One region of the Micromonospora sp. NPDC047557 genome, then DNA from elsewhere that is predicted to be linked to it. Evidence: predicted binding sites of a transcription regulator. Region 1 holds the regulator's gene; the other holds the start of a gene.
What was found. Region 1 encodes HrcA, which represses chaperone genes, less so after heat shock. Its sites were predicted from a motif close to GGTTNGCACNCTCNNNNNGAGNGTGCNAACC; they were not measured.
Positions count from the first base shown of each region.

Region 2: groES (co-chaperone GroES) is a predicted target of HrcA. The motif match lies at 2,699-2,729, and genes of this name have one in related genera.

Region 1 is NZ_JBIDDK010000020.1:34,651-39,062, reverse strand. It holds gene ACGGAQ_RS30520 (16S rRNA (uracil(1498)-N(3))-methyltransferase) at 30-764, opposite strand; gene dnaJ (molecular chaperone DnaJ) at 766-1,911, opposite strand; gene hrcA (heat-inducible transcriptional repressor HrcA) at 1,985-3,007, opposite strand; gene ACGGAQ_RS30505 (DUF4870 domain-containing protein) at 3,233-3,871, shown strand; gene hemW (radical SAM family heme chaperone HemW) at 3,984-4,412, opposite strand, start outside.
Region 2 is NZ_JBIDDK010000012.1:35,417-39,828, reverse strand. It holds gene ACGGAQ_RS24450 (molybdopterin-dependent oxidoreductase) at 1-414, opposite strand, end outside; gene groL (chaperonin GroEL) at 540-2,180, opposite strand; gene groES (co-chaperone GroES) at 2,251-2,565, opposite strand; gene ACGGAQ_RS24435 (methyltransferase domain-containing protein) at 2,825-4,021, shown strand; gene ybaK (Cys-tRNA(Pro) deacylase) at 4,032-4,412, shown strand, end outside.

The sequences.
Region 1 (4,412 bases):
CACGGCGGCCCTCCGCAGCGGAGGGTGAACTACCAGCGGCCGAGGCGGGTGGCGAGCACGCTGAGCGCGGCCACGCCGGCCGTGGAGGTCCGCAGCACCTCCGGCCCGAGGCGTACCGGCCGGCCGCCGGCCTCGCGGAAGGCGGTCAACTCGGCCGGGGCGACGCCGCCCTCGGGGCCGACGACCAGGACGATCTCGCCGATGGAGGGCAGGTCGGCGGTGGTGAGCCGCTCCTCGGCCTCCTCGTGCAGGACGAAACCGGCGGCGGCGCCGGCGATGCGGCGGACGACCGTCGCGGTGGACTCGTCCGGCGCGCCGGCCACCACCGGCAGCCAGGGCCGGCGGGCCTGCTTCGCCGCCTCGCGGGCGGTGGCGACCCACTTCTCGCGGGCGCGTACGCCCCGGTCGCCGCGCCACTGGGCCACCGAGCGCGACGCCGCCCAGGGCACGATCTCGTCCACCCCGACCTCGGTCATCGCCTGCACGGCCAGCTCGCCCCGGTCACCCTTGGCGATGCCCTGCACGGTGACGATTCGGGGTACGGGCGCGTCCGCGTACTCCCGGGAAGTGACGGTGACCTGCAGGCTGCCCCTGCCGACGGCCGTGACCACGGCGGCGGCCGTGCCACCCCGCCCGTCGGCGAGCAGCAGCTCCTCGCCGACGCGCAACCGTTGCACGGTGGCGGCGTGGTGCCCCTCGGGCCCGTCGAGGGTCAGCGCGTCGCCGATGGGCAGCGCGTCGACCAGGAAGAGCGGCGCGGACACGTCAGGCGTGGCCGTTGAACGCGTCGCGCATCCGGGAGAAGAAGCCGCCCTGCTTGGTCAGCTCGGCGACCTCCTCACCCCGGGTCTTGGCGAAGTCGCGCAGCATCTTCTCCTGGTCGGGATCGAGCTTGGTGGGCGTCCGGACGTCGAGGTGCACGTAGAGGTCGCCCCGACCGGTGCCGCGCAGGTGCGGCACACCCCGGGCGCGCAGCCGCAGCGTGCTGGCCGGCTGGGTGCCGGCCTTGACGTCGACGGTCTCCTCGCTGTCCAGCGTCTTGATGGTGAGCCGGGTGCCCAGCGCAGCGGCCGTCATCGGCACGGTGACCCGGCAGTGCAGGTCGTCGCCCTTGCGGGAGTAGACGTCGTGCGGCCTCTCGTGGATCTCCACGTAGAGGTCACCGGCGGTGCCGCCGCCCGGGCCGACCTCGCCCTGCTGGGCCAGCCGGATCCGCATACCGTCCTCGACACCGGCCGGGATCTTGACGGTGAGCGAGCGGCGGGTGCGCACCCGGCCGTCGCCGGCACAGGTGGGGCAGGGGTGCGGGATGGTCGTGCCGTAGCCCTGGCAGACGGTGCACGGCCGGGCGGAGACCACCTGGCCCAGGAAGGTGCGCTGCACCGACTGCACCTCGCCCCGACCGCCGCACGCCTCGCAGGTGGCCAGGTGGGTGCCGGCGGCCGTGCCGGCGCCCGAGCAGGTGGTGCAGAGCACCGCGGTGTCGACGGTGATCGGGGCCTCGACGCCGAACGCCGTCTCGTGCAGGTCGAGTTCGAGCCGCAGGATCGCGTCGGCGCCCGGCCGGGTCCGCGGCCGTGGGCCACGGGCGCCACCTGCCGCGCCGCCGAAGAACGCATCCATGATGTCCTGGAAGCCGACGAACGGGCCGGCCCCGCCCGGGCCACCCGGGCCGCCCGCGCCGCCGCCTCCCGGGGCGAGCGGGTCGCCACCCAGGTCGACGATCTGCCGCTTCCGGTCGTCCGAGAGGACCTCGTACGCGGCGTTGATGTCCTTGAACTTCTCCTGCGCCTCCGGGTCCGGATTGACGTCCGGGTGGAACTGGCGTGCCAGCTTGCGGTAGGCGCGCTTGATCTCGTCATCGGAGGCTTCCCGGCTGACACCGAGGATGCCGTAGTAGTCCCTGGCCACTGCGTTCCGTGTCCTCATGTTCGTCTCGCGTTACGCCGACCGGCGGCCGCAGCCGGCCGTCGGCCCTGACTGGTCAGTTCTGGGCCAGCAGCTCGCCCACGTAGCGTGCCACGGCGCGCACCGTGGCGATGGTGCCGGGGTAGTCCATGCGGGTGGGCCCCAACACGCCGAGGCCGCCCACGATGGTGGCCCCCGGGCCGTACCCGGTGCTGACCACCGAGGCGGCGCGCAGGTTGTCGAACTCGTTCTCGTCGCCGATCAGGACCCGGGTCGTGCTGGGCTCGGTCTCGCCGATGAGCTTGAGCAGCACGACCTCCTCCTCCAGCGCCTCCAGGATGGGTCGCAGCGAGCCCTGGAAGTCGAGCAGGCCGCCCCGGGTGAGGTTGGCGGTGCCGGCCAGGGCGATGCGTTCCTCGTGCCGCTCGACAAGCGTCTCCAGCAGGACGGTGGAGAGGGTGGTCATCGCCGGACGCAGCTCGGCCGGCGCCTCCTCGACCAGCGCCTGCACCAGCGGCGGAGTCTCGGACAGCCGGGCGCCGGCGAGCTTCTCGTTGACGAGCCGGCGCAGGTCGGTGACGTCGTCGGCGGGGACCGGGCCGGGCAGCTCCACCAGCCGCTGCTCGACCCGCCCGGTGTCGGCGATCATGACGAGCATCAGCCGGGTGGTGGAGATCGGCACCAGCTCCAGGTGCCGCACCGAGGAGCGGGCGAGGCTCGGGTACTGCACGACGGCCACCTGCCGGGTGAGCTGGGCGAGCAGGCGTACGGTGCGGTGCACCACGTCGTCGAGATCGACCGCGCCGACGAGGAAGCGCTCGATGGCCCGGCGTTCGGCCGGACTGAGCGGCTTGACCCGGGACAGCCGGTCGACGAAGAGTCGGTAGCCGCGGTCGGTGGGCACCCGGCCGGCACTGGTGTGCGGCTGCCGGATGTAGCCCTCCTCCTCCAGCACGGCCATGTCGTTGCGGACCGTCGCCGGGGAGACCCCGAGCTGGTGGCGCTCGACCAGCGCCTTGCTGCCGACCGGCTCCTGGGTGGAGACGTAGTCCTCGACGATGGCGCGGAGCACGGCGAGCTTGCGGTCGTCCAGACCCATCCTCCGCACCTCCTGTCGCACGTCGGCCGGCGGCCCACCCGGGCCGACGGCCGTCCTGGCACTCGACTGTAACGAGTGCCAGTCTACGTCGGCGCCCCCGCCGACGCGATGATCAACGACAGGCCGTGGGTGCGGCCCGTACCACTCCGCGCGGGCCGATCGGCCCACGCGGCCGGGCGATGTCGCTCTGGTGCGACGTTGCCGCCGACACCTACCGTGACAGTCATGACTGAACCACCTCGCCCTCCCGGCGCGGGAGACCCCGGCAGTTACCCGCCGGAGCCGACTCCCCCGGGCTCGCCCTCCGCGGCCGAGCCGCCCACCGCACCACTGTCCGGGGCACCCGACCCGGCCGGCTATCCCCCGGCCGGTGGCTATCCGCCGCCCACCGGTGACCAACCGCCGTCGGGCGGCTACCCTCCGCCAGGTGGTTACCCCCCGCCGGGCGGTTACCCCCCGGGCGGCCCGACTGGCGGCTATCCGACCGGCGGCGCCTTCGGCGGCCCCGGCGGCGGCTACGCCAACAACGAGGACAAGACCTGGGCGCTGGTCGCGCACTTCGGCGGCGCGGCCGGCATGATCATCAGTGGGGGCGTGCTCGGCTGGGTCGCCCCGCTGGTGGCGATGCTGGCCCGGGGCAACCAGTCCCCGACGGTCCGGGCGCACGCCGTCGCCGCGCTCAACTTCCAGCTCATCTGGTCGATCGTCGGCCTGGTCGGCTGGGTGCTCTCGTGCATCCTGATCGGCTTCATCGGCGTCGGGGCGGCCATCATCCTCGGTGCCGTGTTCGGCATCCTCGCCGGCATCAAGGCCAACGAGGGCAGCCTCTACCGCTACCCACTCTCGGCCAACCTCGTCAAGTGATCCGGGCCGGCCGCTCCCCCGGCCGGTCCGGCGCACCGCCCGGCCGGCCGGCCGGGCCGAGGGCTGACCGTCGACGGTCGGTCGCACCGCCGGCCGGAGCGGTGCGTCCGGGTCAGGGCAGCAGGTCGCGGACGACCGCGTCGGCGAGCAGCCGGCCGCGCAGGGTGAGCACCGCCCGGCCGGCGGCGTAGTCCCCGGCGGCCAGCAGGCCGTCGGCGAGGGCCCGCTCGGCGCCGGCCCGACCAGCCGCGTCGAGCACCGCCAGCGGCAGCCCGCTGGCGAGCCGCAGCCGGAGCATCACGTCCTCCATGTGGGCCTCGTCGACGGTGAGCACCTCGCGGGCCAGGCCGGGTGACGCGCCGGAGGCCAACCGCTGGGCGTACGTCGTGGGGTGCTTGACGTTCCACCAGCGCACCCCGCCGACGTGGCTGTGCGCCCCCGGGCCGAGCCCCCACCAGTCCGCGCCGGTCCAGTAGAGCAGGTTGTGCCGGCACCGGGCCGCGTCGGTGCGCGCCCAGTTGGACACCTCGTACCAGGACAG
Region 2 (4,412 bases), on a different contig from region 1:
GAACAGCCAGAGCACCAGGGCGCCGAGCCCGCCACCGACCAGCGACGGCAGCGCGTCGAAGACGTCCGCGCCGGGACGGGTCAGCGCGGCGGCCACACCGACGACGCCGAACGCCGCGATGCCAGCCAGGCCCAGGGCCAGCCGGCGGACCGCGACCATCCCGAGCAGGGCGGCGAACGCGGCCAGCAGCACTGCCGTTCCGATCAGCAGGGCGATCTTGTCGGCGGTGCCGAAGACGTCGATGGCGAACTGCTTGACCGGCTCGGGGACGGCGTCGACGACCACCCCGCCCACCGCGACCAGTGGCGCCGACCGGGGGCCGGTCAGCACCGCCACCGGCTCCGCGATCCCGATCGCGACGGCGGCGGCGGTCACTCCGGCCAGCGCGGCGTACCGCCGTGACGTGGTGCTCATCGGCCCAGTGTGCGCGATCATCTCGCCGGGTCGCCAACCATGTCAGCGCTTGGTAATGATCGCGCAGACGAACCGGGGCACACCGCCGTACGACGGTGTGCCCCGCAACGGGTGTCGCTACCGGATCAGAAGCCCGGGCCGTGCTGGTGGCCGTGACCGTGGCCGTGCCCACCGGCGGCGGCCGGCTCGGCCTGCTCCGGCTTCTCCACCACGAGGCTCTCGGTGGTGAGCAGCAGACCGGCGATCGAGGCGGCGTTGGTGACCGCGTTGCGGGTCACCTTCACCGGGTCGATGATGCCGGACTTGGCCAGGTCGACGTACTCGCCCTTGGCGGCGTCGAGGCCGTTGCCCCACTCCATGCCGGCGACCTTCTGCGTCACGACGTACCCGTCGTGACCGGCGTTCTGCGCGATCCAGCGCAGCGGCTCGACGAGCGACTTGCGCACGATCGAGACGCCGACCTTCTCGTCACCGGTGAAGCCCAGGTCGTCGTCGAGCACCGGGAGGATCTGCACCAGGGCGGCGCCGCCGCCGGGCACGGTGCCCTCCTCGACCGCTGCCTTGGTCGCCGCGATGGCGTCCTCGATGCGGTGCTTGCGCTCCTTCATCTCGACCTCGGTCGCCGCGCCCACCTTGATCACGGCGATGCCGCCGGAGAGCTTCGCCAGCCGCTCGGCCAGCTTCTCCCGGTCCCAGTCGGAGTCGGAGGCCTCGATCTCCTTGCGGATCTGCGAGACGCGGTCCTCGACATCGGCCTTCTGGCCGCCGCCGTCGACGATCGTGGTGTTCTCCTTGTCGACCACGACGCGCCGGGCGCTGCCGAGCACCTCCAGGCCGACCTGGTCGAGCTTGTAGCCCAGCTCCGGGGCGACCAGCTCGGCGCCGGTGGAGATCGCGATGTCCTGGAGCATGGCCTTGCGCCGGTCACCGAAGCCCGGGGCCTTGACCGCGCAGACCTTGAGGGTCTTGCGCAGCGAGTTGACCACCAGGGTGGAGAGCGCCTGACCGTCCACGTCCTCGGCGATGATCAGCAGGGGCTTGCTGTTCTGCAGGACCTTCTCCAGCAGCGGCAGCAGCTCCTCGATCGCCGAGATCTTCTGGGTGGTGACCAGGATGTACGCGTCCTCCAGGACGGACTCCTGACCCTCCAGGTCGGTGACGAAGTTCGGCGAGATGAAGCCCTTGTCGAACTGGAGACCCTCGGTCACGTCCAGCTCGGTGGTGAGCATCGAGCCCTCCTCGACGGTGATGACACCGTCGCGGCCGACCCGCTCCATCGCCTCGGCGATCAGCTCGCCGATGGTGGCGTCCTGCGCGGAGATCGTCGCCACGTTCGCGATCGACTCCTTGCCGGCGACCTCGACGGCCCGGCCGAGCAGCGCCTCGGAGACCTTGGCGGCCGCCGCGTCGATGCCCCGCTTGAGGCCGGCCGGGTTGGTCCCGGCGGTCACGTTGCGCAGGCCCTCACGGACCATCGCCTGCGCCAGCACGGTCGCGGTGGTGGTCCCGTCGCCGGCGACGTCGTTGGTCTTGGTCGCCACCTCCTTGACCAGCTGCGCGCCGAGGTTCTCGTAGGGGTTGGTGAGCTCGATCTCCTTGGCGATGGTCACACCATCGTTGGTGATCGTCGGCGCACCGAATTTCTTGTCCAGGACGACGTTGCGCCCGCGCGGGCCGAGGGTGACCTTGACCGCGTCTGCGAGGGCGTTGACACCGTGCTCGAGCAGGTGCCGGGCGTCGTCCGAGAAGCTCAGGATCTTCGCCATGAATGTCCCTTCGAAGCGTCGCTGCCCCGGCCCGGCGAGCCGGACCGGGGCAGCGACACTGATCGGTTGCTTACTTCTCGATGACCGCGAGGACGTCGCGGGCGGAGAGCACCAGGTACTCCTCGCCGGCGTACTTGACCTCGGTGCCGCCGTACTTCGAGTAGAGGACGGTGTCGCCGACCTGCACGTCAACCGGAACCCGGTTGCCGTTGTCGTCGACGCGCCCCGGGCCCACAGCGAGGACGGTGCCCTCCTGCGGCTTCTCCTTGGCGGTGTCGGGGATCACGATGCCCGACGCCGTGGTGGTCTCAGCCTCGTTCGCCTGGACCACGATGCGGTCCTCGAGCGGCTTGATCGCAACCTTGGTCGCGGTAGTCACGGGCATACCCTCCTGGGGTACTGGTTTCGTTGCCGGCCAGCGGGGCTGACCAGCGTCAATCTGCCTCATGCCACCGGGCGGGGCCGTCGTCGCGGGTGCCGGTCCGCCTGGCGTGCGCACCCGGGTCGCGAGACCCGGAAGCTGGCACCCTCAGGGTGAGAGTGCTAATCGCAGGTTATTCCGTGGCTAGCACTCCGTCAAGGAGAGTGCCAGCGCGTCGCGCCCCGCCAGCCGGTATTTCCGCGTCAGCCGGGAGAATGGCCGGGTGGATCTCGATCAGCTGGCGGCGCTGCGTACCCCCGAGGGGTCGGCCGCGCTCACGGCGGCGGCCGGGCTGGCCGGCGGTGATCCACTGGCGGCGGCGTCGGCGTTACGCGCCGGCGGGGTGCCGCCCGCGCTGGCCGCGGCGGCGCTCACCCAGGCCGAGCTGCGCCACCGGGCGGTCGGCAAGTTCGGCCCGGCCGCCACCGGGATGTTCCTCACCCGCGCCGGGCTGGAGCAGGCCACCCGCCGGGTCGTCGCGGACCGCCGCGCCGAGCGGCTGCGCGCGGCCGGCGTGCGCACGCTGGCCGACCTCGGCTGCGGCCTCGGCGCCGACGCGCTCGCCGCCGCCCGCGCCGGCATCCGGGTGTACGGGGTGGAAGCCGACCCGGTGACCGCCGCGATGGCCGCCGCCAACGCCGCCGCCGCGGGGCTGGCCGAGCTGTTCACGGTCGAGTGCGGCGACGCCACCGCGTTCGACGTCTCCCGGGTCGACGGCGTCTTCTGTGACCCGGCCCGACGGACGAGCGGCACCGGTCGGCGGATCTTCGACCCGCGTGCCTACTCGCCGCCGTGGGACTTCGTGACCGGGCTCGCCGAGCGGGTGCCGCGCACGGTGGTGAAGGTGGCCCCGGGCCTGGACCACGCGCTCATCCCGGCCGGCGCGGAGGCGGAGTGGGTCGGCGTGGACGGCGACCTGGTCGAGGCCGCGCTCTGGTGTGGTGACCTGGCCCAGGTGCCCCGCCGCGCCACGCTCTACCGGCAGGTGGGCGCCGAGACGCACCGTTTCCAGCTCACCGGCGCGGGCGCCACCGAGGCGCCGGTCGGGCCACCGCGCCGCTACCTGTACGACCCGGACCCGGCCGTGGTTCGCGCGCACCTCGTCGCCGAACTGGCCGACCAGCTGGACGCCACGCTGGGCGACCCGAGCATCGCCTACCTCTACGCCGACCGGCCAACCCCCACCCCGTACGCCCGGTGCCTGGAGATCACCGACGTCCTGCCGTTCTCCCTCAAGCGCCTGCGGGCACTGCTGCGGGAACGGCGGGTGGGCCGGGTGGAGATCCTCAAGCGGGGCTCCGCGCTCACCCCGGAGCAGTTGCGGCGGGATCTGCGGCTGGCCGGCGACCAGGCGGCGAGCCTGGTGCTCACCCGGACGGCCGGGGCACCGACCGTGTTGGTCGGCCACCCGGTCCACTAGCGTCGTCGGTGTGGCGGGACAGGGCACTCCGGCGACCGCGCTGCTGGTCAAGCGTGGGATCGCGTATCGCACCCATCCGTACCGGGTCTCCCCGGACGCGCCGAACTACGGCGCGCTGGTCGCCGAGGCGCTCGGCGTGGCACCGGAGCGGGTGTTCAAGTCGCTGGTGACCGAGGTCGACGGCGCCCTGACCGTGGCGGTCGTCCCGGTCACCGGCGAGCTGGACCTCAAGGCGCTCGCGGCGGCGGTCGGCGGCAAGCGGGCGACGATGGCCGACCGGGCGGTCGCCGAGCGGGCCACCGGCTACGTGCGCGGCGGGATCAGCCCGCTCGGACAGCGGCGGCGTCTGCCCACCGTGCTTGACGAATCCGCGCTGGATCTGCCGACGATC